Regions from separate parts of the Arthrobacter sp. MDT1-48-3 genome, predicted to be linked through region 2. Evidence: riboswitches for the same ligand, from Rfam matches in the RefSeq annotation. Region 2 holds a riboswitch; each other region holds the start of a gene.
The links. A riboswitch is a leader RNA that binds a small molecule or an ion and turns the genes downstream of it on or off. The one in region 2 is predicted to bind S-adenosylmethionine.
Positions count from the first base shown of each region.

Region 1 (9,855 bases), on a different contig from region 2:
CCTCCGGCTGCGGGAGCTCGGCTGGTCGACCCCGGCCATCGTCCTCACGAGCGCCCTCGTGAGGGGCAGCTACCACCTGTACCAGGGGTTCGGGCCCTTCCTCGGCAACGTGCTCATGGGCCTGCTGTTCGCCTGGTTCTACACGCGCAGCCGTCGGGTGATGCCGCTCGTCCTGGCACACGCGCTCATCGACATCACGGGTTTCGTCGGATTCACCCTGCTCGGTCCCGCCATCGGGATCGGCGGGTGACCGCCTGAGCGAAGCCTTACCTTCGGTCATTGCGCACGCCGATCATGACTAAATTATCCGGTGGACGCGGTGTTACCGTGAGTCCGTTCAGCGAAGCGGCGGCCCCGATCGGGGCCTCACCGGACCAGCCAGGAGGAATCATGAGCGTCGTCACCAGTGTCTCTGAATGCAGCGTCCACAACTGCTCCTTCAACCACGACGGCTGCACCGCCGTCGCCATCACCGTGTCGGGCAGCGAGGAACACGCGTCCTGCGCCACGTTCATCGACACGTCCATCAGCGGCGGACTGCCCAAGATGCTCGCGCACGTCGGAGCGTGCCAGCGATCCGAGTGCAGCTACAACCACGACCTGCTGTGCAGCGCCCCGGCCGTCAAGGTGGGCCCCGGCGCCGAGGCCGCGGACTGCCTGACCTACACCCACGCCTGATCACTCCTCACCACAGCAGCGACACAGCAGAAGGGACCGGACATCATGTCCGGTCCCTTCTGCGTCCGCGGCGGAGGTCAGATCTCGATGCGGCCGTCGGCGGTCTCGAAGGTCACGGACATGATGCCCGGGGTGCCGTTGGGTGCGATCCACTGGACCTGGACGCCGTCGAGGGTCTCCTCGACCTCCGTGCCGAGCCATTCCGTGACGCGCTCGGACGAGCCGGCGATCGTGAGGCAGTCCAGCTTGACCGTCGCAGGACGGGCCTTCGACGGGTGCAGGGACTCGGTGCCCTCGTCCCAGCGGAGCAGATAGGGCACCTGCGGATCCGCGATGAGGCCCTTGATGCCGATCTGCTGCCAGGTCAGCTCCTGGCCGTCCGGGAACTTGCGGTTGCCGGGAACCGCACCGCGGCCGAGCCGCTCCTCGAAGGGTCCCAGGTCGTCGACGGCGACGCACCAGCCCATCCAGCCTCCACCGGCCTCGGAACGCGCCCGCACGGCCTGGCCGAACGGCGCCTTGTCCGACGCGGGGTGGTTGAGGACCTCGACGACCTCCAGGTACTGGCCGTTGACCAGCGGGAAGATCATGTTGCGGGTGCCGAAGCGGGGGTGCACACCGCCCTTCACCGGTTCCATGCCGAGCCTGGCCGAGATCCGGTCGGCGGTCGCAGCAAGTCCATCGGGTTCGCAGGCATAAGAGACGTGGTCCAGGCGCATGCCGATATTTTGGCACTAAGTGATCTGCGTCTCGACTAAGGCTTGCCTTACCCGTTCGACCGACCGCCGAAGGGGGTGAGCCGCTCCTTCACGGAGGGTCACACGGGTTGCCGGATACGCCCCGATGGGCTTTCATGAATGCAGGTCATGAGTGCCAGCACGAAGCCCCGGCTTGCTGGCCGGCAACCCTCCAACCGCGGTGGGGTGCCCCGGGTGAAGACCAGGTTCGGCGCCACACCGGCGTCGTGCAAGCGCGGGCTCCTGCGGGCCCGGTCTCCTGGAACGGCGTCCACCGACGGGAGCATCGGAACCCGGCGGAGCCCCTTCCTACAGGGAGCACCATGTCCGACGATTGGTCCTTCGAGACACGCCAGATCCACGCCGGCCAGGTGCCGGACACCGCCACGGGAGCGCGTGCGCTGCCCATCTACCAAACGTCGTCATTCGTCTTCCCGAGTGCCGAGAGCGCCGCGAACCGGTTCTCACTGACGGAACTCGCGCCCATCTACACGCGCATCGGCAATCCCACGCAGGAAGCGGTGGAGACGCGGATCGCGAGCCTCGAGGGCGGCGTCGGCGCGCTGCTCCTGGCCTCCGGCCAGGCGGCGGAGACCTTCGCGGTGCTGAACATCGCCGAGGCGGGTGACCACATCGTGGCGAGCCCGAGCCTCTACGGCGGCACGTACAACCTCTTCAAGCACACGCTGAAGAGGTTCGGTATCGAGACGACCTTCGTCGAGGACCCTGACGACCTCGAGCAGTGGCGCGACGCCGTCCGGCCGAACACCAAGCTCTTCTTCGGGGAAGTCGTGTCCAACCCCCGGCAGGACGTCCTCGACATCGAGGGCATCAGCGCGGTCGCGCACGAGAGCGGGATCCCCCTGATCGTGGACAACACGCTGTCCACGCCGTACCTGATCCGGCCCATCGAGTGGGGTGCGGACATCGTGGTGCACTCCGCGACGAAGTACCTCGGGGGGCATGGCAATGCCATCGCCGGCGTCATCGTCGATTCGGGGAACTTCGACTTCGCCCAGTACCCCGAGCGCTTCCCGGGCTTCAACACCCCGGACGAGAGCTACCACGGACTCGTCTACGCACGGGACCTCGGTGTCGGCAGCGCCCTCGGCGCCAACCTCGCCTACATCCTCAAGGCCCGCGTCCAGTTGCTGCGCGACCTCGGCTCGTCCGTGTCGCCGTTCAACGCCTTCCTCATCGCGCAGGGTCTGGAGACCCTCAGCCTGCGCGTGGAGCGCCACGTGCAGAACGCCCAGGCCGTCGCCGAGTGGCTCGAGGGGCACGACGACGTCGAGCGCGTCTCCTATGCGGGCCTCGCCTCGAGTCCCTGGTACGAGCGCGGCAGGAAGTACGGGCGGAACAACGGCACGGGCGCGATCGTCAGCTTCGACATCGTCGGGGGACTCGAGGCCGGCAAGCGCTTCGTCGACGGGCTGGAACTCCACTCGCACGTCGCGAACGTGGGCGATGTGCGCTCGCTCGTGATCCACCCGGCGTCCACGACCCACAGCCAGCTGGGGGCGGAGGCGCAGCTGACCGCCGGAGTGCGCCCGGGCCTCGTGCGCCTCTCCGTGGGCCTCGAGAACATCACCGACATCCTCGCCGACCTCGACGCGGGCTTCCGCGCCGCCAAAGGAGCCTAGCCCTTCGTGACGACCTACCCTCCTGCTCCGCTGCACCCCGGGATCGACGGCGCACGCCCTCCGGGGGACGGGCTCCTGCGCATCGCGCCGATCGGTCCGCTGGCCCTGGAGACGGGCGGCACGCTGCCGGACGTGCAGCTCGCCTTCGAGACCTGGGGCCGGCTGAACCGGGACGGGTCGAACGCCGTGCTCGTGCAGCATGCCCTGACCGGCAGCTCGCACGCGGCACGCGGCGACTCGGAGGAGGAGGGCTGGTGGGATTCGCTCGTGGGTCCCGGCCGCACGGTGGACACCGACCGGTACTTCGTGGTGTCGATCAACATGCTGGGAGGCTGCTACGGCTCGACGGGGCCGGCCAGCCTCGCGCCCGACGGGACGCCGTGGGGCTCGCGCTTCCCCCTGATCACCATCCGGGACTCCGTCCGGGCCGAGGCCCTGCTGGCCGACCGGCTCGGCATCGGCCGGTGGCACTCGGTCCTCGGCGGCTCGATGGGCGGGGCGCGCGCCCTCGAATGGGCACTCATGTATCCGCAGCGCGTTCAGCGGTGCGCCGTCATCGCCTGCACCGCCGCCAGTTCGGCCGAACAGATAGCGTTCGCCCAGGCCCAGGTGCAGGCGATCCGGCTCGATCCCGCCTACCGCCGCGGCGACTACTACGACGGTGCCCGTCCGGAGGCGGGCCTCGGCATCGCCCGGCGGATCGCGCACATCACCTACCGCTCGGAACACGAGCTGGAAGCGCGCTTCGGTCGCGCGGAGCAGGACACCGAACAGCCGTTCGGCGCCGTCCTGCCCGCCGACCGCGGTCGCTACCAGGTGGAGAGCTACCTCGACCACCAGGCGGACAAGCTCGTGGGCCGGTTCGACGCCAACAGCTACGTGATCCTGACCGAGGCGCTGATGAGCCACGACGCGGCGCGCGACCGCGGTACGCTCGACGACGCCCTGGGGACCGCGACGGCGGAGTTCTTCGTCGCGGCCGTGGACTCGGACCGGCTGTACTACCCCGTGCAGTCGAGGCGCCTGGCCGCCGGGCTGCCGGGCGAGGTGCCCGTCCACATGATCTCCTCACCGGTGGGCCACGACGCCTTCCTGACGCAGATCCACCAGCTCGACGCGGACCTCCGGGCCGCCTTCTACACCCGGTAGCAGATACCGGTTGGGTTTCCACGGACCGGCACCTAGTCTTGGAGGTAAGCCTGCTTAGGAATTCGCGGCAGGCAGGTCCCGGGTCGAAGTCCCGGGACCACCGACGTCGAAAGAGGAGCTGTTCATGGAACTGAGCACCATTGGCTGGAACCAGGAAGCACGCGACAAGATCCTGCTGGACGCGGACCGCGCGCTGCAGGGGGCGGTCCGCGAGGCCGTGGAGACGATGGACGGCAAGTCCCGCGACGAGGTCTACGAATTCCTCTTCCAGAAGCTGCAGCCGCAGTTCGTCGATTTCAAGCCGGGGCCGGACCTCAGCGCGTGCGCCGACGCCGTGGCCAACGGTGAGGTCTCCCTCGACAGCTAGGAACGACGGGCTGCGCCGCCGGGGGGACTGACCGCCCGGCGGCGGTCAGTCTCCAGCACCCGGCGGCATGCCCGGCCCGAAGATCGGTGCGACGTCCGGCCGCTTCGCGAGGACGCCGTCGCCCGACGACCGGTGCCGGAGCCTGCGCAGGACCCACGGCACGAAGTACTCCCGGGCCCACACGAAGTCCTCCGCCCGCGCTGCCCGCCACGTGCGGGCCGGGAGCTCCTTCGGATGCAGCGGCTCGAGGGTATGCCGTACGGCGAGGGTGTCCAGGACCATCGCGGCGATGGTGTGGTGCCCGAGCGGCGAGAAGTGCAGGCGGTCGGAGGACCACATCTGGGTGTTCAGCAGTTGCCGCAGCGCCCACATGTCCGCGATCACCGCTTCGTGGCGGGCGGCGACGGTCCGCAGGTTCTCGTTGTAGATGGCCGTCTTCGACCGGATGCTGCCGAGGACGGTCTCCCGGACGTCGGGTCCGGTGAACAGGACGACGGTCGCGCCGGACGCCGAGAGCGTGGCGACGACGGCGTCGAGCCGCTCGGCCAGCTCATCCGGATCGCCGCCGGGACGCAGCAGGTCGTTGCCGCCGGCCGAGATGGTGACCAGATCCGGCCGCAGCGCGAGGGCGGGCTCCACCTGCTGGTCGACGATCTGCTGCAGCAGGCGGCCGCGCACAGCCAGGTTGGCGTAGGCGAAATCGGCCTGTCCCCGGGCCAGTTCCTCGGCCACGCGGTCGGCCCAGCCACGATTGCCCCCGACACTGTCGGGATTGGGGTCGCCGATCCCCTCGGTGAAGGAGTCCCCGAGGGCCACGTAGCGGTGCCAGGGGTGGGGCTCGGGGTTCAGGCTCGGATCGATCCCGGCCCCGTTGGGAATGGAATCGGTCCCGGGGGAGTCGGGGACTGCAGCAGGTGTAGGGCTCACCGGGACATTCTCCAACTGTCGGGGAGCCGGCGCCAACGCCGATCGTCCGGCCGGTGGCCCGGGCGGACCGTGCCAAAATAGGAGCCATGACTGAACCAGCCCCCGGCACGACTGCGCCCTCCACGAGCTCCTGGGATCCGGTGGTCCTCTGGTCGAAGCCCGAGTCCGAGCGGGAAGGCACGCCGCTGCTCGTCCTGTTCCATGGCTACATGGCCAACGAGGAGGACCTGATGGGGCTGACGGACCACCTTCCGGCCGATTTCACCGTGGCGTCCGTCCGAGCCCCGCAGGCTGAAGGGCCGGGCTTCTCGTGGTTCCCGCTGTCTCGCGGGGCCGACTACTCGGTCGACCGCGTGGTGGAGAGCGTCACCGCCGTGGCCCGGTGGCTCGACACCGTCCGGGTTTCCCACTCCAGCGTCAGCCTCCTGGGCTTCTCCCAGGGCATGGCCGTCGCGACGTCGCTCCTGCGCCACCGGCCCGGCGGCTTCGCCTGCGTCGTCGGACTCTCGGGGTTCATCGTGCCGTCCGAGGGCCACGCGTTCTTCCGCGACGACGACGCGGCCGCCGCGCCCGTGCAGTTCTTCTGGGGCCGGGACCAGGAGGACCAGGTCATCACGCCGGAGATGGTCGACCTCACGCACGCCTGGCTGACCACGCACACGAAACTGACGAAGATCCTCTACTCGAACATGTTCCACAGCATCAATCTGCAGGAGCTCGCCCACGTCCGCGAGTTCCTGAGCATGACGGTCCTCGGGCGCCGCTGAGCCCGCGCGGTGCTCCGCAAGCAGGCCGGCCGGCGGTACTAGGACTTCGTCAGGCGCACCGTCTCGCCGTTGACGCTCACGGTGTCACCGGGATGGAGCTGGCGGCCCCGGCGCTCCTCGATCTCGCCGTTGACCTGCACCAGCCCGTTGTCGATCAGGGCCTTCGCCTCCACGCCGTCCTCGGCGAGCGAGGCGAGCTTGAGCAGCTGTCCGAGCCGGATCATGTCGTCGCGGATGGACAGTTCGGTGGTGGCTGCGTTCTCGGTCATGCATCCATGATGCCCGACGGCGGCTACTAGGCTGTACGGGTGTCAGATGCGCGTGTGCTTCCCCCAGCCGTCGGTTTCCCCCTCGCCCTCGCGGCAGGACTCGCCATCCCCGTCCAGGGCAGGATCAACGGAGCGCTCGGCACCGTGCTCGACGACGGCATCGCCGCCGCGCTGATCAGCTTCGGCACGGGCCTCGTGGTGATGGTGGTCCTCACGCTGGTGCTCCCGAGCGCACGGGCCGGAGCCCGCCAGATCCTCCCGTCGGTGCGCGAGCGCCGCTTCCCGCCCTACTACGTGGCCGCCGGTGCGATCGGCGCCTTCTTCGTCTTCTCCCAGTCGTTGACCATCGGGATCCTCGGCGTCGCCCTGTTCACCGTCGCTGCCGTCATGGGCCAGTCACTGAGCGGCCTCCTCGTCGACCGGGCGGGGATCGGACCCGGCGGCAAGCGCGCCGCTACGCCCATGCGGGTGATCGGCGTGGTGCTGACGGTCCTGTCCGTCGTCTGGGCCGTCTCCCCGCGCTTCGGTGCCGCCGGAGAGATGACGGAGTGGCTCGTCCCCGTCCTGCTCCCTGTCGCCGCCGGCGTCCTGATGAGCTTCCAGCAGGCCATGAACGGCACGGCGGCCCTCCACTACGGCACGCCGCTCGCGGCCACCCTGATGAACTTCATCGCCGGCACCGCCGTGCTGCTGACGGCCTGGCTCATCAAGGTCGCCGTCGCGGGCCCGGGCAACCCCCTGCCGTCCGAGTGGTGGTACTACCTCGGCGGGCCCATGGGCTGCATCTTCATCGCGCTCGGTGCGCTGCTCGTACGCAGCCTCGGCGTCCTGCTCACGGGCCTGTGCATGATCGGCGGGCAGCTCGTCGGCTCACTGCTGCTGGACCTGGTGTTCCCGGCTCCCGGCACCATCATCGTGTTCGCCACGATCGCCGGGACGCTGCTGACCCTCGGCGCGATCATCCTCACCACCCTGCCCTGGCCGCGGCGGACACGACCCTGACGACCGGTCCGTCCGGCCGGCGGGCAGGCAGGGGCCGGCCGGGACCGGCCGGGACGGGCCGGTGCGGAGCAGGACGGACCCGGTAGGCTTGCGGGGTGGCTTTCCGGCCCCCGCAGGGGTGGACGGCCCGTGCACGCGACCCCCACCTGCGACCGCACCCAGCGGCCTGCACAGAACTGGAGAGAATCCCATGGCAGCAGCCAAGTCAGCACTCGACCCCATCATCTCGCTCGCCAAGCGGCGCGGCTTCGTGTTCCAGTCGGGGGAGATCTACGGCGGTTCCCGCTCTGCCTGGGATTACGGGCCCCTCGGTGCCGAGTTCAAGGAGAACATCAAGCGTCAGTGGTGGCAGACCATGGTGCGCGGACGCGAGGACGTCGTCGGGCTCGATTCCGCCGTGATCCTTCCCCGCCAGGTCTGGGAGGCCTCCGGGCACGTCGAGGTCTTCAGCGATCCGCTCGTGGAGTGCCTGTCCTGCCACAAGCGCTACCGCGCGGACCACCTCGAGGAGGAGTACGAGGAGAAGAAGGGCCGCGCACCGGAGAACGGCCTGAAGGACGTCACCTGCGCCAACTGCGGCACCAAGGGCCAGTGGACCGAACCCCAGGAATTCTCGGGACTGCTCAAGACGTTCCTCGGCCCGGTCGCCTCCGAGGAGGGCATGCACTACCTGCGCCCGGAGACCGCGCAGGGCATCTTCGTGAACTTCAACAACGTCCTCACCACCGCGCGCAAGAAGCCGCCGTTCGGCATCGGCCAGATCGGCAAGAGCTTCCGCAACGAGATCACGCCGGGCAACTTCATCTTCCGCACGCGCGAGTTCGAGCAGATGGAGATGGAGTTCTTCGTCGAGCCGGGCACCGACGAGGAATGGCACCGGTACTGGATCGACCAGCGCTTCTCCTGGTACACGGACCTCGGGATCAAGGCCGACAACCTGCGCCTCTTCGAGCACCCGCTCGAGAAGCTCAGCCACTACTCCAAGGGCACCACGGACATCGAGTACCGCTTCGGCTTCTCCGGCTCCGAGTGGGGCGAGCTCGAGGGCATCGCCAACCGTACCGACTTCGACCTCTCCACGCACTCGAAGCACTCCGGTACCGACCTCGGGTACTTCAACCAGGCGACCAACGAACGCTTCACGCCGTACGTGATCGAGCCCGCGGCCGGCCTGACCCGATCCTTCATGGCGTTCCTCGTGGACTCCTACACCGAGGACGAGGCACCCAACGCCAAGGGTGGCGTGGACAAGCGCACCGTCCTGAAGCTGGACCCGCGCCTCGCGCCGGTCAAGGCCGCCGTGCTGCCGCTCAGCCGCAACGAGGACCTCTCCCCGAAGGCGAAGGACCTCGCGGCCCAGCTGCGCAAGGCCTGGAACATCGACTTCGACGACGCCGGGGCGATCGGCCGCCGCTACCGCCGCCAGGACGAGATCGGCACGCCGTTCTGCATCACGGTGGACTTCGACACGCTCGAGGACCAGGCCGTGACCATCCGCGAACGCGACACCATGACCCAGGAGCGCGTGTCGCTCGACCAGGTGCAGGGATACCTCGCCGCCCGCCTGATCGGAGCCTGATGGCCGTCGAATACCGCGCCTGGCAGGAGGGGGACGACCTCGAGCTCATCCAGCTCTGGGGTGGCCCGGAGTCGGCTGCGGCCGAGCAGTTCCGCGGGTCCTTCCGCACGCCGTCGGACAGTCCATGGAACCGGTGCATCACCGTGGTCGACCAGGGCATCCCCGTCGCCGCCGGCTGCGTGTACGGGGCGGCACTCCACCCGGACCGCCTCTGGTGCTACATCGAGGTCGCCGCGGACCATCGACGCGCCGGCATCGGGTCGACGCTCCTCACCATGCTCCAGCACGAAGCGGCCGCCTCGCCGTCGGGCGTCACGGCGCTGCGCTCGAAGGTGACGCCCGGGACCACGGGCGCCGCCTTCGCCCGGGCGACCGGCTTCGGCACCCTCCAGCGTTCCCGGCTCGTCGTCGTCGGGCCGGGGGCGCTCGCTGCCCCGTCCTTCGACGACGCCGCCGGCCCGCAGCTCGAGGAGGCGGCCACTGGATCCGTGGAACTGACGCGGGCGCTCGCGACCTTCTACGAGTCCGTGCACGCGTGGGACCGCGCGGACATCAGCCTGGGCCGCGCGCAGCAGCTGTTCCTGGGCGATGTGAGCGGAGCAGGCGGAGCGATCGTGCTGCGTGACCGGCCGAAGGCCGACGGCGGGGCCATCGCGGCCTTCGCGGTCAGCTACACGCAGGCCCGGACCGACGACCCGGCGGACGTCCTGCTCGGCTACGACACGACGCTCACGCCG
Region 1 covers NZ_JBTNDL010000002.1:33,848-43,702, reverse strand. Annotated here, with positions in the region: gene ACX80L_RS05175 (CPBP family intramembrane glutamic endopeptidase) at 1-250, shown strand, start outside; gene ACX80L_RS05170 (DUF1540 domain-containing protein) at 391-678, shown strand; gene ACX80L_RS05165 (VOC family protein) at 756-1,397, opposite strand; SAM riboswitch class IV at 1,541-1,657, shown strand; gene ACX80L_RS05160 (bifunctional o-acetylhomoserine/o-acetylserine sulfhydrylase) at 1,739-3,058, shown strand; gene metX (homoserine O-acetyltransferase MetX) at 3,065-4,207, shown strand; gene ACX80L_RS05150 (hypothetical protein) at 4,332-4,574, shown strand; gene ACX80L_RS05145 (SGNH/GDSL hydrolase family protein) at 4,620-5,453, opposite strand; gene ACX80L_RS05140 (alpha/beta hydrolase) at 5,588-6,268, shown strand; gene ACX80L_RS05135 (RNA-binding S4 domain-containing protein) at 6,307-6,537, opposite strand; gene ACX80L_RS05130 (DMT family transporter) at 6,577-7,539, shown strand; gene ACX80L_RS05125 (glycine--tRNA ligase) at 7,730-9,118, shown strand; gene ACX80L_RS05120 (GNAT family N-acetyltransferase) at 9,118-9,855, shown strand, end outside.
Region 1: it holds a riboswitch for S-adenosylmethionine, as region 2 does, so the genes downstream of both, ACX80L_RS05160 (bifunctional o-acetylhomoserine/o-acetylserine sulfhydrylase) here and ACX80L_RS02800 (transporter substrate-binding domain-containing protein) in region 2, are expected to answer to the same signal.

Region 2 (9,855 bases):
GTGCACGAGGCGGAAGCACTGGGCATCACCGGGCCGAACGGCGCCGGGAAGTCGACGGCGGCGCTCACGCTCGGCGGCCTGCTCCGGCCGCGCGCCGGCCGGGTGGACGCCGCGCCGCCGCTCGCCGGAGCGGCGGGCAGCGACCCGTTCCGCTGGCGGTCGGCCCAGCTCGTGCAGCGGATCGGCACGGTCTTCCAGGAGCCCGAGCACCAGTTCCTCACGGCGTCCGTGGGCGAGGAACTGGAGTTCGGACCGCGACGCGTCAGCGGGACCGCCGATCCGCGGCGGATCACCGAGCTGGCCGAGCGCCTCCGCCTCACCCATCTGCTGAAGGCCAATCCGTTCACGCTCTCCGGCGGCGAGAAGCGGCGGCTGTCGGTCGCGACGATGCTCGCCACCGCCCCGCGCCTCCTGATCCTCGACGAGCCCACCTTCGGCCAGGACGCCGGGACCTGGGCCGAACTCGTCACCCTGCTGCGCGAGCTGATCGACGACGGCGTGGCCGTCGTCTCCGTCACGCACGACGCCGATTTCCTCGCCGCCCTCGGCGGCAGGACCCTGCACATCGCCGACGGGGCGGGACGGCTGGTGGCCCGATGAGCACCGATCACCTGACCCCGGTGCTGACCGGGAAGACGCTCCTGCGGGCCAACCCCGTGTCCAAGCTGTTCGCCGTCGCGGTCGTCACGCTCGCCCTCATGGCGAGCATCGACTGGGTCAGTGCCGCCGTGGTCCTGGCCTGCGAGCTCGCGCTGATGCCGCTGCTGGGCATCAGCGCGTGGGGCCTCGCCCGGCGCATCTGGCCCCTGCTGGTCGCGGCGTCGATCGGCGCCTACGGCACCGCACTGCTCGCGGAGAAGAGCGGAACGGTACTGATCGACGTCGGGCCGTTCCTCTTCACCGAGGGCTCGGTGGCGGCCGGGGTCGCGGTCGGGCTGAGGGGGCTCGCGCTCGCGCTGCCCGGCATCTTCCTCCTGCTCACCACGGACCCGACGGACCTGGCCGACGCCCTCGCCCAGAAGCTGCACCTGCCGCACCGCTTCGTCCTCGGCGGGCTGGCCTCGCTGCGGCTCGTGGGCCTGCTCCTGGAGGAGTGGGAGTCCCTCGGACTCGCACGCCACGCGCGGGGCATCGGTTCGGACGGCTCCGTCGTCGCGCGCACGCGGAATCTGCTGGGGCAGTCCTTCGGGCTGATCGTCCAGGCGATCCGGCGTGCCACGCGGCTCGCGACGGCGATGGAGGCGCGCGGTTTCGGCGGTGCGACGCGCACCTGGGCGCGGACCAGCACGTTCTCGTCCCTCGACCTCGGCGTCGCCGCCGTCGGGTTCGTGGTCGCGGCGGGCGCGGTAGCGGCGGCGGTCCTGGCCGGGACCTGGAACTTCCTCCTCTCCTGACCGGGAGGCGCCGGACATGCCACAGGGGCTCCGCGGATGCGGAGCCCCTGTGGCATGCGAGCGGATCCCGGCCCCGGCAGGACCGCTAGAGGACGTCCGAGAGGAACGACCTCAGGCGGGGCGTCTGCGCGTCGTCGAAGATCGCGGACGGTGGTCCCGACTCCACGACGACGCCGCCGTCCATGAACGTCACGGTGTCCGAGACGTTGCGTGAGAAGCCCATCTCGTGCGTGACGACGACCATGGTCATGCCCGCCGAGGCGAGGTCCGCCATGAGGGCGAGCACGCCCTTCACGAGCTCCGGGTCCAGCGCGGACGTGGCCTCGTCGAAGAACATCACCTCGGGGTCCATGGCCAGGGCCCGCGCGATCGCCACGCGCTGCTGCTGCCCGCCGGAGAGGTTGCCCGGCCGGACGTCGGCCTTGTGCTTGAGACCCACCAGGTCGAGCTGGGCGAGGGCCTTCTCCCGTGCTTCGCCGGCGGACATCCTCCGGAGCTTGCGCAGCGCCAGGGACACGTTGTCCAGCACGGTCTTGTGCGGGAAGAGGTTGAACTGCTGGAACACCATGCCGATGCGGCGGCGCAGCTCGTCCGGGTTGTCCTTGAGGACGGAGCGGCCGTCGAGCAGGATATCGCCCTGGTCGGGTTCGATCAGCCGGTTGAGGACACGCAGCAGGGTGGACTTCCCGGAGCCGGACGGCCCGATGACCGACGCCGTCGTCCCCCGTTCCACGTGCAGGTCGATCCCGCGCAGCACGTGGTTGGAGCCGAAGGACAGGTGCAGGCCCTTGCCCGTCAGTGTTCCCGATTCGATGGTCTTCATGCCTTCGCTCCTCCGCTCGTCGGAATCACCGCGGCCAGTTCGTCCGGTTCCGGTTTCTGCTTCCTGCCCACGCGGAGCCTGGTGTCGATGAAGTTGACCAGGTGCGTCAGCGGGATGGTCAGGCACAGGTAGAGCACGCCGGCCGCGATCAGGGGCGAGAGGTTGCCGGTGTTGCTCGCGGCGTCGTTGCCCACCCGGAAGAGCTCGCGTTCACTGGCGACGAGGCCGATGAAGTAGATGAGCGACGACTCCTTGATGAGCGAGATGAACTGGTTGACCAGGGCGGGCAGCACGCGCCGCACGCCCTGGGGCACCACCACGAGCTGCATGGATGCGCCGTAGCTGAAGCCCAGTGCACGCGAGGCCTCCAGCTGCCCCTTCTCCACGCTCTGGATACCGGAGCGGAAGATCTCCCCGATGTAGGCCGAGGCGATCAGCGACAGGGCGAGGATGCCCAGCGGGTAGGGGCTGGTGCTGCCCGTGACCTGCCGGAGGATGGGCCCGAGGCCCAGTCCGATGAGCAGGATGATCACGACGGCGGGGAGGCCGCGGAAGATGTCCGTGTAGATGCGTGCGATCCACCGGAGCACCCGGTTGCGGGAGATCCCCATGATCGCGAGGAGCATGCCGACGATCGTCCCGATGATCCCCGAGGCCAGGGCGAGCAGGAGGGTGTTGGGCAGTCCGACGGTCAGGAGGTCCGGCAGGACCGCGGCCATCGCCTCCCAGTCGAAGAACGTCTTGCCGAGCTGTTCGAGGGCATCCATGCAGGGCCGGCTACTTTACGTCCACGGCTTTGCTGCCGGGCTTCCAGTCGGTGGGCATCTCGCGGTCCGGGTACCACTCCTTGGTGAGCTCGGACCAGGTGCCGTCGGCGATCACCGCGTCGAGGCCCGCGTTGAGGGCGTCGATGAGGGGCTGGTTCTCGCTGTTGACCGCGTACGCCGTGAAGTTCTCCGTGTTGATGATGGTCTCGGCGATCGTGGTGTCGTCGCCCTCCTTCACCTGGCCGGTGGCCTGCTGCGACGGGGCGACCCAGGCGTCCACCTGCCCGTTCTTCACGTTGGCGTACACCGTGTTGTAGTCCGGGAAGCGCACGGGCTCGAGGCCGAGGGTGTTGGAGACGTAGTCGTCCTGGACGGTGCCCTGGACCACGCCGATGCGGGTGCTCTCCGAGAGGGAGTCGAAGCCGCTCACCGAGGAGCCGTTCTTCGTGACGACGGCCATGTAGCCGAAGTCGTAGCCGTTGGTGAAGCCGACGTTCTCGCGGCGGGCCGCCGTCGTCGAGATCGAGGAGGACCCGACGTCGAACTGCTTGTTCTGGACCTGCGCGAGGAGGGCGGAGAAGTCGGTGGAGGCGAACTCGACCTCGAGGTCGAGCTTCTCGCCGATGGCGCGCAGCAGTTCGTTGTCGTAACCGGTGAAGACACCGTCCTCGAGGAAGATGTTCGGCGGGGCGTCCGAGAGCGTGCCGACGCGCAGGGTGCCGTCGGTGATGAGGCCGAGCCCGGACGTGTCGATCTCGTCGATCGGCGTGGTGTCCTCGGTGGTGTACTGGTCGAGCGACTGCTGGTCGCTGCCGGCCAGGGCGTCGGCGGATTCGGTGGGCGTGCTTCCGCTGTCACTGCCGCAGGAGACGGTCAGGGCGAGGAGCGGCACGGTGAGTGCAGCGAGGACCTTGCGGGAGATGTTCATGGTGTCCTTCATTTCGATGCCGGCCCGGGTGCGGGCACTGGGTGTTCGGGGATGCCGGATGGCGGCAGGGGGAGGCTGCTGGCTGCTGGGTGACACGCTCGCTGTTCTGGGCTGTGCGCGCTGTGGCGGTGGTGTCCTCCGTCTACCTCGGGACAGGCCGCACGACGCCGTACTTGCCAACCGGGGGACTTGGCCCGGCGGCCGAATCTTCACCTGGAGCACCCCACTACGGGAGAGGGTTGCTGTCCAGCCGGCCAGGGCCGATGGCTGGAACTCTTGATTTCAGGAAAACGGTAGGGCAGCACGAAGCGTCGGGTCAAAACGCGGATGCCGGGAAAGTGGTGTTTGACGTAGCAAAGGGCCCCAGAGGGGCCCTTTTGTGGTGGAGATTACACGAAACGATCCACCAGTCCGGTGAGTTCTGCGGTCAGGGCGGCGGAGGTCCGGAGCTCCGTGCCGTCGAGCGAGAGGACCGGCGCGAGGAGCCGGATGCTCGAGATCAGCCACACGGCGTCGGCGTCGAGGAGGTGGTGCGGTTCCAGCGGTCCGTAGCCGAGCTCCCACCCCTGTTCCCGGGCTGCGGCGAACAGTGCGCTCTGGGAGGTGCCCGCCAGGATGCCGCTCTCGAGCTGCGGCGTGAGGAGCGTCTTCCGACCGTCGCGGTCGTACGCGAGGAGCACGGTGGAGGTGGGGCCCTCGAGGACCTTCCCGTCCGAGGAGATGAAGATGACGTCGTCGGCGCCGTGCGCCTTCGCATGGCGGATGGCGGCCATGTTGACGGCGTAGGAGAGCGTCTTCGCCCCCATCAGCAGCCAGGGAGCACGCTGCGCCACCGTGCTGTCGTAGCCGCGCTCGAGGAACAGCACCTTCAGGCCTGCCTCCCGCTGCGCCAGGGTCGACGCCGGAACGGGTGCCACCGAGACCCAGGCCGTGGTCCGGCCGGCACCCTCGACGCCGCGGGTGGCGACGAGCTTCACGACGGCATGGTCCTCACCAGGTTCCGCCGCCGAGAACTCCCGCAGGCCGGTGCGGATGGCACGGCTCCAGGCCTCGGCGTCGGGCACCGACAGGTCGAGGGCCGCGGCCGACGACGCGAGTCTCGCGAGGTGCGCCTGCTCCTTGCGGGGGGATCCGCCGACGGCGAGGAGCGATTCGAAGATGCCGTCACCGCGGGTGGCGCCCAGATCGGTGGCCAGGAGCTGCGGCTGGGCCGCGTCGACGACCCTGCCGTCGTCGTGGGCCGGGTCGAGGAACACGAGAACAGTCATGCGCTCCAGCGTATCGGCTGGGTCGCGGGAGCGGGGCGGACCGGTGCGGCGGGGCCGTCAGGTGAGCCTTGCCTTCCGCGTGAAGAGTTTCTGCAGCAGGATGAAGGCGAGGAGCAGCGCGCCGATCACGATGCGCGTCCACCAGGAACTCAGCGTCCCCTCGTAGGAGATGAAGGTCTGGACGATGCCGAGGATGAGCACCCCGGCGAGGGAGCCGAGGACGTAGCCGTATCCTCCGGTGAGCAGGGTGCCGCCCACGACCACCGCGGCGATCGCGTCCAGTTCCAGGCCCGTGCCCGCCAGGCTGTACCCGGAGAGGCTGTAGAACGAGAAGAGGATCCCGGCCACCGCCGAGCACAGCCCGCTGATCCCGTAGACGAGGACCTTGGTCCGGGGGACGGCGAGTCCCATGAGCAGCGCCGAGGATTCGCCGCCGCCGATCGCGTACACCGTCCGGCCGAAGCGGGTCTGGTGCAGGACGTAGAAGGCGACGGCGACGACCACCAGCGCGATCACGACGCCGGGGGAGATGAAGAGCCTGTCGGCCAGCGGGATCCTCGCCTGGGCCATCGCGGTGAAGAAGGGGTCGGTCACGGTGATCGAGTCGACGCTGATCATGTAGCAGAGGCCCCGTGCCAGGAACAGCCCGGCGAGGGTGACGATGAAGGGCTGGATCTCGAAGACCTGGATGACCAGCCCCATGAGGAGCCCGAAGGTCGCACCCGTCAGGATCACGAGGGCGATGACGGCTATCGGGTTCCACCCGGCCTGCAGGAGTGCTGCGGCGATCATCATGGAGAGCGCGACGACGGATCCGACCGAGAGGTCGATCCCGCCGGTGAGGATCACGAACGTCATCCCGACGGCGAGGACGATCAGGAAGGTGTTGTCGATCAGGAGGTTGAGGAACACCTGGCCGGAGAGGAACCCGGGGTACATCACGGCGCCGGCGGCGAACATCGCGAGGAACAACCCGGTCGTGGCGAGTGCCGGCGCGTAGCGCGCCTTGCCCTGGAGGCGGCTGATCCGGCTGCGGTTCAGCGGCGCCGGGGTGCGGGTGAGGACCGACATCAGCTGGACACCTTCACTTCTGACTGTTCTGTCACGGGACGCCGGCGGCGGCCGAGCAGCGCCCGGGCCTTGCTGGACTGGAGGAGGCAGACGATGATGACGACCAGCGCCTTGAACACCAGGGTGACCTCGGGCGGGATCCCCAGCGTGTAGACGGTCGTCGTCAGGGTCTGGATGATCAGGGCCCCGACGAGGGTACCCACGAGGCTGTACCGGCCCCCCGCCAGGGAGGTTCCTCCGATGACGACGGCGAGGATGGCGTCCATCTCGATGTAGAGACCGGCGTTGTTGGCATCCGCGGCCGTCACATTGGAACTGATCATCAGGCCGGCGACGGCTGCGCACAGACCGCTGAAGACGTAGACGGTCCAGGTGATGTTGCGTGCGTTGAGCCCTGCCAGCCTGCTGGCGACCGGATTGATGCCCACCGCTTCGATGAGCGTTCCGAGGGCGGTGCGCCGCGTCAGCAGCCCGGCCACGCCGAAGGCGACCGCCGCGATGAGGATGGAGATCGGGAGGCCGAGGAAGAATCCGGCGCCGATCGCCTGGTAGGAGTCGTTGGACACGGAGATGATCTGGCCGTCGGTGACGAGTTGCGCCAGTCCCCGCCCGGCCGTCATGAGGACGAGGGTGGCGATGATGGGCTGGATGCCGACCACCGAGACGAGGAAGCCGTTCCACAGACCGAGGGCCAGCCCCACCGCCACGGCGATGGCCACCGCCACCGCCGCCGTGCGGAAGGAGGAGGGATCCGGGGAGTTGTAGATGTAGGTGCAGGAGACCGCCCCGGAGATGGCGGCCACGGCTCCCACGGACAGGTCGATACCGCGCGATGCGATGACGAGCGTCATGCCCAGGGCGATGAGGATCGTCGGTGCACCGTTCCGGAGGATGTCGATGAGGCTCCCGAACAGGTGCCCGTCCTGGACACGCACGGCCAGGAAGTCGGCGCGGAAGAGCTGGTTGAGGAGGAGCAGGAGGACCAGTGCGAGCACGGGCCAGGTCAGCCGGTGCTTCAGGAGGGCGTTCATGCGTTCGTCCCCGCGATGATCGTCATGACGTCTTCCATGGTGACTCCGTCGTTGGCCAGGTCGGCGACCATCTCCCGGTCCTTGAGCACGGCGATCCGATCGCTCAGCCGGAGCACTTCCTCGAGCTCGGCCGAGATGAAGATGATGGACATGCCGTCGGAGGCGAGGGTGCTGATGAGCTTCTGGATCTGCGTCTTCGCGCCGATGTCGATGCCCCTGGTGGGTTCGTCGAGGATCAGCAGCCTGGGGTTCGTGATGAGCCAGCGGGCGAGCAGCACCTTCTGCTGGTTGCCGCCGCTCAGATTTCGAATCAGGGCGTCCTTACTGGCCGGACGGATGTCCAGGGCCCTGATGAACTTCTCTGCCAGCTGGTCCTGCGTCGCCCGGGGGATCCGCCTCAGCCATCCCTTGCTGGCCTGCATGGCCAGCACCAGGTTGTCGCGGACGGACAGGTCGCCGATCAGTCCTTCCTCCTTCCGGTTCTCCGAGGAGAAGGCGATCCCCCGGTCGATCGCGGAGCGGGGAGTCCGGAGCGTCCGGACCGTTCCGCCGATCCGCAGGCTGCCCTGATCGGACCGGTCGGCCCCGAAGAGCAGCCTCGCGGTCTCCGTGCGTCCGGAACCCAGCAATCCTGCCAGGCCGAGGATCTCGCCGGCGTGGATGGCGACGGTGACGTTCCGGACGGAGCCCTTGCGGCCGAGGCCCTCCGCCTGCACGAAGGGGGCATCCTGCGTGCGGTCCGACTGGCGGCGGCCCTCGGCGTCCTCGAGTTCGGCGAGGGCGTCCATCTCCTTGCCGATCATCTTCGAGATGAGTGCCATGCGCGGCAGGTCCCGGGTGAGGTATTCGCCCACCAGCTTCCCGTTGCGCAGGACGGTCATGCGGTCGGAGATCTCGTACACCTGCTCGAGGAAGTGGGACACGAAGAGGATGGCGACGCCACGGTCGCGCAGCGTCCGGATGACCGCGAACAGTTGCTGGACCTCGTCGGCATCGAGGCTCGAGGTGGGCTCGTCCAGGATGAGCACCCTGGCGTCCACCTGCACCGCCCGTGCTATCGCGACGAGCTGCTGGAGGGCGATCGAGTGGGAGGACAGGACGGACCCGGGGTCGATGTGCCCCAGCTGGAGCTGCCCGAGGACCTCCCTCGCCTTCCGGCGGACCTCCTTCCAGGAGATGCCCCCGCGCCTGCGCGGCTCCCGCCCCAGGAGGATGTTCTCCTCGACCGACAGGTTGGGGCAGAGATTGACCTCCTGGTAGACCGTGCTGACGCCTGCGGCCTGTGCCTCCGCAGGGGAGGTGAAGCGGTGGTCCGAGCCCATCACGGTGATCGTCCCGCCGTCGATCGCGTAGACGCCCGTCAGGGCCTTGATCAGTGTCGACTTCCCGGCGCCGTTCTCCCCCATCAGGGCATGGACCTCACCCTGGAACAGCCGGAGGTCGACTCCGTCGAGGGCCTTCACGCCGGGGAATTCGATGGAGATCCCGGCCATCGCGACCACGGGGACGATCTCGTTCATTGTCCTGCCCTTCTGTCGGGGATGCGGTGGCCCGGCCACCGCATCCCCCGTCGTCGACCCGGACACCCGCTTCCGGTGTGCCGGATCCTGTCGAGCTCCTAGTACTCGCGGCTGGCCAGGACTTCCTTGGCCTGCTCCGGGGTGAAGGCGGATTCCTCCGTGACGACGCGGGCGGGCACCTCCTCGCCGGCGACCACCTTCGCGGCCAGGTCCATCAGCTGCTCCCCGAGGAGGGGGTTGCACTCCACGATGTAGTTGATCTTGCCCTCGGACAGCGCCGTCATGCCGTCCTTGACGGCGTCGACGGTGATGATCTTGATGTCCTTGCCCGGCACCTTGCCCGCGGCCTCGATCGCCTCGATCGCACCGAGTCCCATGTCGTCGTTGTGGGCGTAGACGACGTCGATGTCCGGGGTGTTCTTGAGGAACGCCTCCATGACCTGCTTGCCGCCGCTGCGGGTGAAGTCGCCGGTCTGGGACTCGACGATCGTGAGGTCGGGATCCGCCGCGATGGCCGCTTCGAACCCTTCCTTCCGGTCGATCGCGGGGGCCGCTCCCGTGGTGCCCTGCAGCTCCACGATGTTGATCGGGCCGTCCGTCGACGCCGAGTCCTCGACGAGCCAGTCGCCGGCCTTCTTGCCCTCCTCGACGAAGTCGGACCCGAGGAAGGTCTTGTACAGGGAGGTGTCGGCGGAGTCGACGGAGCGGTCCGTCAGGATCACGGGGATGTCGGCATCCTTGGCTTCCTTGAGGACCGTGTCCCAGCCCGACTCGACGACGGGCGAGAAGGCGATGACGTCCACCTGCTGCTGGATGTAGGACCGGATCGCCTTGATCTGGTTCTCCTGCTTCTGCTGCGCGTCGGAGAACTTGAGGTCGACGCCTGCCTCCTTGGCGGAGTCCTGGATCGACTTGGTGTTGGCCGTGCGCCAGCCGCTCTCGGCGCCCACCTGTGCGAAGCCCATGGTGATCCCGTCATCGGAACCGCCTCCTGCGTCCGAGCCGCCACCACACGCCGTCAGCGCGAGGGTGGTCGCTGCGATGACCGTCACG
Region 2 covers NZ_JBTNDL010000001.1:574,159-584,013, reverse strand. Annotated here, with positions in the region: gene ACX80L_RS02820 (ABC transporter ATP-binding protein) at 1-600, shown strand, start outside; gene ACX80L_RS02815 (energy-coupling factor transporter transmembrane component T family protein) at 597-1,394, shown strand; gene ACX80L_RS02810 (amino acid ABC transporter ATP-binding protein) at 1,480-2,217, opposite strand; gene ACX80L_RS02805 (amino acid ABC transporter permease) at 2,214-2,984, opposite strand; gene ACX80L_RS02800 (transporter substrate-binding domain-containing protein) at 2,995-3,912, opposite strand; SAM riboswitch class IV at 4,077-4,194, opposite strand; gene ACX80L_RS02795 (aminodeoxychorismate lyase) at 4,302-5,180, opposite strand; gene yjfF (galactofuranose ABC transporter, permease protein YjfF) at 5,238-6,251, opposite strand; gene ACX80L_RS02785 (ABC transporter permease) at 6,251-7,282, opposite strand; gene ACX80L_RS02780 (ATP-binding cassette domain-containing protein) at 7,279-8,802, opposite strand; gene ACX80L_RS02775 (substrate-binding domain-containing protein) at 8,901-9,855, opposite strand, start outside.

Region 3 (9,855 bases), on a different contig from region 2:
GTGGGTCCAGAGCATGCCGTGCGGTGCATCCTCGATCTCGACGTACTCGGCGGAGGGGAGGCGCTTGGTGAATTCGCGCCCCGTCGCGTCGATCGGCAGGATGCGGTCATCGGTGCCGTGCACGATCAGCGCAGGCACGGTGACCTTCTCGACGTCGGAGCGGAAGTCGGTGAGCCAGGAGTCGACGACGGCGAACGACGCGTACCAGGACGACCCCGAGGCGACGTTCCACGCGTTGCGCAGTGCTTCCTCGCTGAGGCGGTTGCCGAGGAAGTTGTCGGTGTTGAAGAAGTCGTCGTAGAAGTTGGTGAACCAGGCGTAGCGGTCCTCGATGGCCGCGCTGCGGATGCCGTCGAAGACGGTCGAGGGGACGCCGGTCGGGTTGTCGTCGGTCTGGAGGAGGAACGGTTCGAGCGAGGCGAGGAAGACCGCCTTCGCGATCCTCGACTCCCCATAGGTGCCGATGTAGCGACCGACCTCCCCGGTCCCCATCGAGAAGCCGACGAGGACGGCGTCGTGCAGGTCGAGCGTCTCGAGCACGGTGTTGAGATCGGCTGCGAACGTGTCGTAGTCGTAGCCGGTGGTGGGCTTGCTCGACTTCCCGAAGCCGCGGCGGTCGTACGTGATGACGCGGTATCCGGCGGTCAGGAGGGCGGCGGTCTGCTTCTCCCACGAGCCGCCGTCGAGGGGATAGCCGTGGATCAGAACGACGGGCTGGCCCGTGCCGTGGTCCTCGTAGTAGAGCTCGATGTCCGTGGTGTTCTCGGTGCCGACCTTGATGAAGCCCATGTTCCTGGTCCTTGTCTCGAGCGGAGAGAACGTTCGTTCTCTCTCGGTGATCACATCGTATAGAACGATCGTTCTCCATTCAAGTAGAATGGCTTCATGAATATTTCCGAGGCCCGCACACGGATCGTGGCGAGCGCCGACGAGCTCTACAACGCGCGGGGGATCCAGGCCGTCGGCATGGACGAACTGCGCGCAGCGGCGGGTGTCTCGCTCAAGAAGCTCTACCAGGAGTTCCCGTCCAAGGGGAGCATCGTCATGGCCGTCCTCGAGCGCCGGCACCGGTCCTGGGCCGAAGGGCTGGACGCGACGGTGCGGCAGGCTCCGACGCCGCGCGCCCGCCTGCTCGCGATCTTCGACTACCTCGCGCAGTGGTTCGGCGAGGACTCCTTCCGTGGCTGCGGCTTCGTGAACAGCTTCGCCGAACTCGGCGCCGTGAGTCCTGACGTTGCCGATTACGCACGGCAGCACAAGGAGTCGTTCCAGGAGTACGTGGGGAAGCTGGCCGAGGACGCGGGCGCACCGCCCTACCTCGGACCACAACTGTCGATCCTCGCCGAAGGCGCACAGACGACGGCGGCGATCGCCGGCACCGTCGACGCGGCGGTCCAGGCGCGGCAGGCGGCCGAGGTGCTGATCGATGTGGCGCTGGGCCATGAGGTCCGAGGTGCGGCCTAGTCCGGGAGAACCCGCCTGCGCACGCCGGGACGGACGGAAGCTCCGGGGGGTCAGCCGACGAGGTCCTGGTACTCGGGATGGTCGGCGATGAAGGCCGCGACGAACTCGCACCTCGGCACCACCGTGAGGTGCTGGGTGCGGGCGTCGTCGAGCGCGTACCGGACCAGGGTGCTGCCCACTCCGTGGCCCTCGACGTCCTCGTCCACGACAGTGTGCGTGAAGACGATGGTGTCGCCGGAGCGTTCGTAGACGGCGACGCCCGCCGGTTCCCCGTCGAGGCTCGCCGTGTAGCGGCTCTCGTCCTCGTTGTTGCTGACCTGGATCTCGTTGTTTCCGGTACTCATGTTTGTCACTGTGGCACCCGGCCTGCAGGGCGGTCAACGCCCAGGGGTGCGTTGTGCCGCCCGGCGCAGCACGCGCGCGACACTGCTGTCCATGGCTGCCGTTCCGCGATGTGGGAAGGATGTCCTGCGACGGATCCGGACGCCGTCGTGCCGCGGATCCGGTGCGTCGTCGTGCCGTGGCGCTGCGCGCCCGTCGTGTCCTAGTCGCGTGGGGCCGGCGTGCCGTGGCGCTGCGCGCCCGTCGTGTCCTGGTCGCGTGGGGCCGGCGTGCCGTGGCGCTGCGCGCCCGTCGTGTCCTGGTCGCGTGGGGCCGGCGTGCCGTGGCGCTGCGCGCCCGTCGTGTCCTAGTCGCGTGGGGCCGGCGTGAGACCCTGCCGGACGGAGCTTCCGTTGAGCAGCCAGGCGACCGCTTCCGCCTCGGAGGTGAAGAAGCGCGTGTCGGTGGGGGAGCGGTGGGAGAAGCCGGACATCACCTCGTCGACGGCGTCCTCACCCACGAGTGCCACTCTCGAGAAGCCGCGGTAGGCGGCCATGCCGACGCGTGCCTCGGGGGTGATGCCGGTGATGCCGTGCATGTGCACCAGCAGCGGCAGTGTTGCCGGGCCGTGGAACTCGGCCAGGGCGCGAGCGGCGGCGACAGCGTGAGGATGGGTGATCTCGACACCGCGCCTCCACCGCAGCCACAGGATCCCCTTGTCGAGGTGGGCGCTGAATGGGTCCATCGTGGTCCTTACCGGAGGAACAGGGGCAATGGTGTGTCAGCGTAGCAAGGTGCACCCCCGAAGTCGGCTGCGCGTCCACGGTATGGTTCTCGTTCCGGGCCCCTAGGCAGCGGGTAGCGTCTCGTTCATGACACTGAGCATTCTGGTGACGGGAGCAAGTCGCGGTATCGGTGCGGCGATCGCGCACGAGCTCGCCGGCAGGGGACATCGCGTATGCGTGCACGCCGGTCGCGATCTGCAGGCCGCCGAGGCCGTCCGGGAGGCGTTGCCGGGTACGGGACACGCCGTCGCGATCGGGGACGTCGCCGATCCCGAGGCGTGCCGGCAGCTCGTCGATGCTGCCACCCGGGACCTCGGCGGGATCGATGTGCTCGTGAACAATGCGGGCATCTTCGAGGCGCATCCTGTCGACACGGTGTCCTTCGAGGACTGGCAGCGAGCATGGCGGCGGACGCTCGACGTCAATCTGGTGGGGCCGGCGAACCTGGCCTGGCTGGTGGCGCGCCGGCTGCTCGACCGGCCGTCGGGGCCGAACGGCGGACGGCTCATCAGTGTCGGATCTCGAGGCGCCTACCGGGGTGAGCCCGCCACGCCGGCCTACGGTGCGAGCAAGGCGGCCCTGCACTCGATGACGCAGTCCCTCGCCGTCGCGCTTGCGCCGCACGGCATCCTCGCTGCAGCGGTGGCGCCCGGCTTCGTCGAGACGGACATGGGACGGACTGTGCTCGACGGCCCCGGGGGAGATGCCGTGCGTGCCCAGAGTCCGTTCGATCGCGTGGCGACCCCGGAGGAGGTGGCGCAGGCCGTGGCCTGGCTCGCCACCGATGCGCCGCTGTGGGTCAGCGGCACCGTCGTGGATGCCAACGGGGCGTCCTACTTGCGCTGACATCGCGCCGCGTGAGATCGCGGGTTTCGAGCGTCGAGCCAGGGACCGCGATCCGGGACCGAGGACAGCTGTGCGAGGCCCACCCTGATGAAACGACGACGCACGGTTCCGGCGCCGGGTTCCACCGTGCGCCAGGGAAGGCATGCTGATCGTGACGCTCTGTGACAGGTGCGTCTGGACGGTGATGCAGGCGGGCCTCTACGCTCGTCAGCAGAATCAAGAGTTCCAACGCAAAACCCTGGTTTGTTGGACGGCAACCCTCTCGCTGTAGTGGGGTGCCCCAGGTGAGGATTCGGCCCGGGCTGCACCAGCCGGGCAAGTATGGCGCTTCCCCACGGCAGTGCCCCGACGTGAGGACCTCCCATGCCCGTATCACCGCGCCGTATCCGCTTCAACGCCTTCGACATGAACTGCGTGGGCCACCAGTCACCCGGTCTCTGGCGCCATCCGGAGGACCAGTCGTGGCGCTACAAGGACCTGCGCTACTGGGCCGATCTGGCGAAGACGCTGGAGAAGGGCCTGTTCGACGGCATCTTCATCGCCGACGTCCTCGGCACCTACGACGTCTACGGCGGATCCAACGAAGCGACCCTGCGGCAGGGTACGCAGACCCCGGTCAACGATCCGTTCCTGCTCGTGTCCGCCATGGCACTCGTCACCGAACACCTCGGGTTCGGCGTCACCGCCGGCACCGCCTACGAGCACCCGTATCCGTTCGCGCGCAGGCTCTCCACGCTGGACCACCTCACCAACGGCAGGGTCGGCTGGAACGTGGTGACCGGCTACCTGCCCTCCGCTGCGCGCAACATGGGCAACGAGGACCAGCTCGAGCACGACGAGCGCTACAACCACGCGGATGAATACCTCGAGGTCCTCTACAAGCTGCTCGAGGGATCCTGGGAGGACGACGCCGTCGTGCGTGACCGCGAAACCGGTGTCTTCACGGACCCGGCCAAGGTGCACGACATCAACCACGACGGCACCTACTTCACCGTCCCGGGCATCCACCTCAGCGAGCCCTCGCCGCAGCGCACCCCCGTCATCTTCCAGGCCGGAGCGTCCTCGCGAGGGATCGCCTTCGCGGCGGGCAACGCCGAGGCGGTCTTCGTGGGTGCACCGACCAAGGAGATCCTGAAGGACGTGGTGAAGAAGATCCGCGACGCCGTCGAGGCCGAGGGTCGCGACCGCTACTCGGTGCGGATCTACACGCTGCTCACCGTGATCACGGACGAGACGGAGGAGAAGGCCAAGGCGAAGCACGCCGAATACCAGAAGTACGTCAGCTACGAGGGAGCGCTCGTGCTCGTCTCCGGCTGGTTCGGTGTGGACCTGTCCGTCTACGGCCCCGACGAACCGCTCGGCGCCGTGAAGTCGAACGCCATCCACTCCGCTGTGGCCACCTTCCAGAAGGTGAACGACGACGGCGCGCCGTGGACCGTGCGGGACATCGCCGAGTGGGCGGGAATCGGTGGACTGGGTCCGCGGATCGTGGGGTCGGGCAAGCAGGTCGCGGACGAGCTCCAGGCGTGGGTGGAGGAGACCGACGTGGACGGATTCAACCTCGCATACGCGATCACACCCGGATCCTTCGAGGACGTCATCACGCATGTGGTCCCGGAGCTGCAGAAGCGCGGAGCGTATCCGACGGAATATGCCGAGGGGACGCTGCGCCAGAAGCTGTTCGGCAAGGGCGACCGGTTGCCTGAGGAGCACCGCGGCGCGAGCTTCCGCCTTCAGCCCGTCCGTCCCTGACGCACTGCGTAACCGCGCCGTCGGGGTTCGTTCTTTGACTGAGTACAAGCTGGGCCGGCATCTGCCCGGCATTTCGACCGGCATGCGGGAATAGGCGTGCGCTGGGGGCTGAACACTTTCGTATGGGTGGCCAGCCCCCACAACCGGGGACTAGCGTCGGAACCAAGACATCCGACGACCAGAAGGAGTTCCCATGTCACGCGTAGCCATCATCGGTGGGCACGGAAAAGTAGCGCTGCACCTCACGAAGATCCTCACGGGCCAGGGTCATCAGGTCAGTTCGATCTTCCGCACCCAGGACCATGCTTCCGACGTCGAGCAGGCGGGCGGCACGCCCGTGGTGGCCGACGTGTCCGAGCTGTCGGTGGCGCAGATGGCCGACGTCTTCCGCGGGCACGACGCCGTCGTGTGGTCTGCCGGTGCCGGTGGCAGCAGCCCCGAGGCCACGTACGCCGTGGACCGGGATGCAGCAATCCGTTCGATGGATGCAGCACAGGAAGCCTCGGTCGGACGGTACGTCATGGTGTCCTACCTCGGCGCGAGCAAGAATCACGGTGTGCCCGAGGACAACGGGTTCTTCCACTATGCGGAGGCGAAGGCTGCTGCGGACGAGCACCTGCGCAACTCCGAACTCGCCTGGACGATCCTGGGCCCCGGTGCCCTCACCACCGATCCTGGTACGGGGAAGATCGAGGTCTCGGACAAGCCGCAGCAGGATTCAGTGCCGCGTGAGGACGTTGCGCATGTTGCCGCAGTCGTCCTCGGCAACCTCGGCACGGTGGACAAGACCATCCAGTTCAACAGCGGCGAGACGCCGATCGCGGACGCCATCGAGGCTGCTCTCTAGGACTGTGCCGGCACTATGCGGACGGCCCGCGGGGTGAGCGCGCCGTCCGCAGGGTATTCCTGTGCTGTTCAATACCGCTGTTCAATACCGCTGCCCAGTACTGCTGGGTCAGTGCCGCCGTGTTGGGCCAGTGATTCAGCGCCGCGGGTCCGGGTCGGTGCGGGTGTAGCTGATTGCCTGGTCCGGTTGCTTGTCGTAAAGCATTCTTCCGGCTTGCCGGTAGGTGTTCTGTCGGGGCGTGCCCGCCCGGCCGGGGTTGCCGGGGGCGTGGAACCAGGGGATGCCGTTGCGCGGTTCGACGGTCCAGAGGCCCTGGTGGATGACGTGGTGGTGCCGGGTGCAGAGCAGGACGCCGTTGCTGATATTGGTCTCTCCGCCACGGGACCACGGGGTCATATGGTGTGCTTCGCACCAGCTGGCGGGGATGGTGCAGTCCGGGAAGGCGCAGCCCTTGTCCCGGGCGACCAGGGCCCGTCGAAGGTGGGGTGGAAAGAGCCGTTGAGCTCGTCCGATGTCGAGGACCTGACTACTGCTCCCCAGGACGAGAGGGATGAGGTCGGCATCGCACGCCAATGTCCTGATGGTCCTGGCGCTGATTTGTTCGCTGAACACTCCATAACCGGCATGACCCGTGTGACCGGCCTGACTGATCTGACCCGCACGACCTGCGTGCCCGCCCTGACTGATCTCACCCGGATGACCTGCGTGACCGGCCTGGCTTGAATCACCGGCCTGGCTTGAATCACCGGCATGGCCGGGGCGCTTCACGTGCTGGAGGTCGCCGATCAGGTCTTTGTAGTCGATGGTGACCATGACCTGAGCACGGTGTCCGCCGGTCGCGGGGAGTCCCGTGGTGGTGAGGGCGATCTTGCAGGCCGTGACGAGCCCATCGAGAAGTGCCTGGGCCCTCGTCGGTCCGCCGAGACGACCGTGCAAACCGGCACCAGGATCCGAGCCGTGATCCGAGCCGGAATCGGCACCAGGATCGGCACCAGGATCGGAGGCTGGACTGGCATTCGGGCCAGGTCTGCCTCCGGCACATGTGCCGTCCGCTGCACCGGTAGATCCGGTGACTCCTGCGTCACCGCTCTGGCTCTGGAGCACCCGCGGATCGGTGGTGGTGTTCATGACGGTGGAGAGGTGTTCGTATTGTTCGTCCGTGGCGCCGATCTCGAGCACGTGCAGTCCGTGGCGTCGGCCTTTGAGGAAGACGCCCTGGCGTGCGTGCAGTACTTTGTCCGAGGGTTCTGATCCGTCCTGGTCGAGCGTGTCCTCCCAGCGGCGTGCCAGGACGCGGAGGATGTCCTCGTCGGATTCGATGGCCTGCTGGGTGAGGTGGTGTTCCATCGCGTCGAGCTGGTGGGGTGCTGCGAACGATTCCACCCGCTGCAGCGCCTGGCACACGATCGTGGCGGCCCGGGCGCTGACAAGGCACGCACCTGTGGCGGCGCCCACGATCTCCCGACGGGGTGGCAGTGGCGCTCCGGTCGGCGAGATCCCGGGAAGCAGTACCTCGGCCAGCCAGAGCCGGCGTCGGGCTTCGGCGCGGCTGATCCCGAGGGTCGCGCGCAGGAAGTCCGCGCAATTGCGGAACCCACCGTCCATGATCGCAGCCCACCCGGCACCCCTCGAGCCGACCGGCGCTGCACCGGAAAGCGACGCTGCAGCGGAGGACGCGGTGGTGGGCAAAGCTTCACGGGCCGACTCGGCCACGGACGAAGCGTCACCCGGCGACGTCGTGTCGAAGGAGCGGGCATCCGAGGGGGGCGTATCGGCCCGCTGGGGAGAGCCGGTATCCATCCGGACGGCCTGTTCCGCACGCGCCAGCAGGGACGCCGTCCCGGACGAGGGATGGGACGAGGGGTGGGATTCGAACTCCGCGGCTGCGGCGTAGTGTTCACCTGCCAGGCGGGCGGCAAGGATCTGCAGATGGTCCACGACCCGTGAGGCGTGCTCGACGTCGATGATGACCTGCAGCGCTTCCGGCCCGGACAAGATCCGGTCGTGTAGGTCCAGGTCACGGGCCCAATCGGTGAGCGCTGCGCAGGCCGAGTCCGCCGGACGGGGGGTCCGCGCAAAGTGCTCGATCGGGGCGATGGCCATACCCCAATTTTATCGAACGTGCGTACTATTCATGGTGGCGGGGAGCGATTGTGGAGGAATAGTCGACCCGCGTTATCCACATAAATCTTGGTGCTCCGTCTCCCATGAGGAGATGCGGCACCCGACAAATCCGGCGGGGCCCGAGGAGCAATCGCCGGATTCGCGGAGCTTGGCCTCCCGTCCGAGCCCCCGCCGGAGCGAACACTCGTCGGATCCGGCGGAGCCTGAGCTCCTGTCCGGGCATTCGCCTGCCGCACCTGATGGAGCCTGAGCGCCCGCCCGAGCGAACAATCGCCGAATCCGGCGGAGCCTGAGCCCCGGCCGAGCCTGAGCTCCCGCCCGAGCGAACAATCGCCGGACCCGGCGGAGCCTGAGCTCCTGTCCGGGCATTCGCCTGCCGCACCTGATGGAGCCTGAGCGCCCGCCCGAGGGAACAATCGCCGAATCCAACGGAGCCCGAGCCCCGCCCGAGCCACGCCCAAGCACCCACCCTCTAAATCTGGAGAGCCCGTGCGCCACCGCCCCGTCCGGGAGGCCTAGCCGATGGGCTCGGGCATCGGCACGACGTCGTAGTCCACGCCGATGGTGAGGCCGGTGACCGGATCGGCCATCTCGACGCGCCAGGCCGCGGCGAACTGGTCGACCCCGTGGATCATGGGGACGGTGCCCGAGATGAGGACCGTCCCGGAGTCGCGCAAGCCCATGTCCGCCAGGACCTCGAGCCAGTAGTCGGGTGACAGCAGCGCACCCAGCGAGCTGTCCTGGATGAGCTCCTCGCCGGACTCGGTGCGTACCCAGGCACGCAGGGTGATGTCGTCGAGGTGGTCGCGGACGTCGTCGAGCCGCCACGCAGTACGTCCCAGCACGTCCGGGCTCGCGTTCTTGCTCCAGGCCACGCCGTGGACCTCGAGGGCTCGGTCGGTGTGGTCGCATGCGACGGTGAGGAGGACGCCGTCGTCGGTGATGACGAGGGCCCACTCCGCTTCACCGGAGGTCTTGCCGTGCTGCACGCTCACCTCCCGCGTCTGCTGCGCCAGGTAGGGGGAGACGGGGTAGAGCGCGGGCGTCGTCGTCGGACCCGGAACGCCGAGCTCGGCCAGTTCGGCGATGTGCGCCTGCACCTCGTCCTGCTCGCGTCCCGCATAGCCCGCATTGAGCAGCCGGGTCACCTCGACGTCCTGCAGGGTGCCGTCCGGCAGCTCGAAAGAGAGGGTGGTCATGGTGGTTCCTTCCGTCGGGGCGAACAAGCTTTTACATTCCGGAAACCGAAGTGGTCGCTAATCTACAACATGTATGCGTAATGTATACATCTATCGCCGGTGTGGCGGGCATCACCTCTAGTCTGGAGAATCTCGATGGCACACAGTCCTGGATCGGCAGGCGCAGGCGCGCCCGACGCCGGTACGTCCCCTCGTCCGCCCGGCCTCTACAAGGCCTTCGCCGCCAGCCTCACCGGCACCGCCCTGGAGTGGTACGACTTCGCCGTCTACTCGGCAGCGGCAGCAGTGGTCTTCCCGATCATCTTCTTCCCGGCCTCCGATCCGCTGACCGGAACCATCCTCGCTTTCTCGACCTACGCCGTCGGCTACATCTCGCGGCCGGTGGGCGGGATCGTCTTCGGACGGCTCGGCGACAGGATCGGACGCAAGAAAATCCTGGTCATCACCCTCATGATCATCGGCATAGCGACGGTCCTGATCGGCGTCCTGCCGGGATATGCCAGCATCGGCATCGCAG
Region 3 covers NZ_JBTNDL010000002.1:507,772-517,626, reverse strand. Annotated here, with positions in the region: gene ACX80L_RS07250 (alpha/beta fold hydrolase) at 1-789, opposite strand, end outside; gene ACX80L_RS07245 (TetR/AcrR family transcriptional regulator) at 886-1,464, shown strand; gene ACX80L_RS07240 (GNAT family N-acetyltransferase) at 1,515-1,808, opposite strand; gene ACX80L_RS07235 (SpoIIAA family protein) at 2,153-2,530, opposite strand; gene ACX80L_RS07230 (SDR family oxidoreductase) at 2,658-3,416, shown strand; SAM riboswitch class IV at 3,631-3,744, shown strand; gene ACX80L_RS07225 (LLM class flavin-dependent oxidoreductase) at 3,780-5,168, shown strand; gene ACX80L_RS07220 (NAD(P)H-binding protein) at 5,362-6,015, shown strand; gene ACX80L_RS07215 (HNH endonuclease) at 6,151-8,118, opposite strand; gene ACX80L_RS07210 (DUF2848 domain-containing protein) at 8,655-9,338, opposite strand; gene ACX80L_RS07205 (MFS transporter) at 9,474-9,855, shown strand, end outside.
Region 3: it holds a riboswitch for S-adenosylmethionine, as region 2 does, so the genes downstream of both, ACX80L_RS07225 (LLM class flavin-dependent oxidoreductase) here and ACX80L_RS02800 (transporter substrate-binding domain-containing protein) in region 2, are expected to answer to the same signal.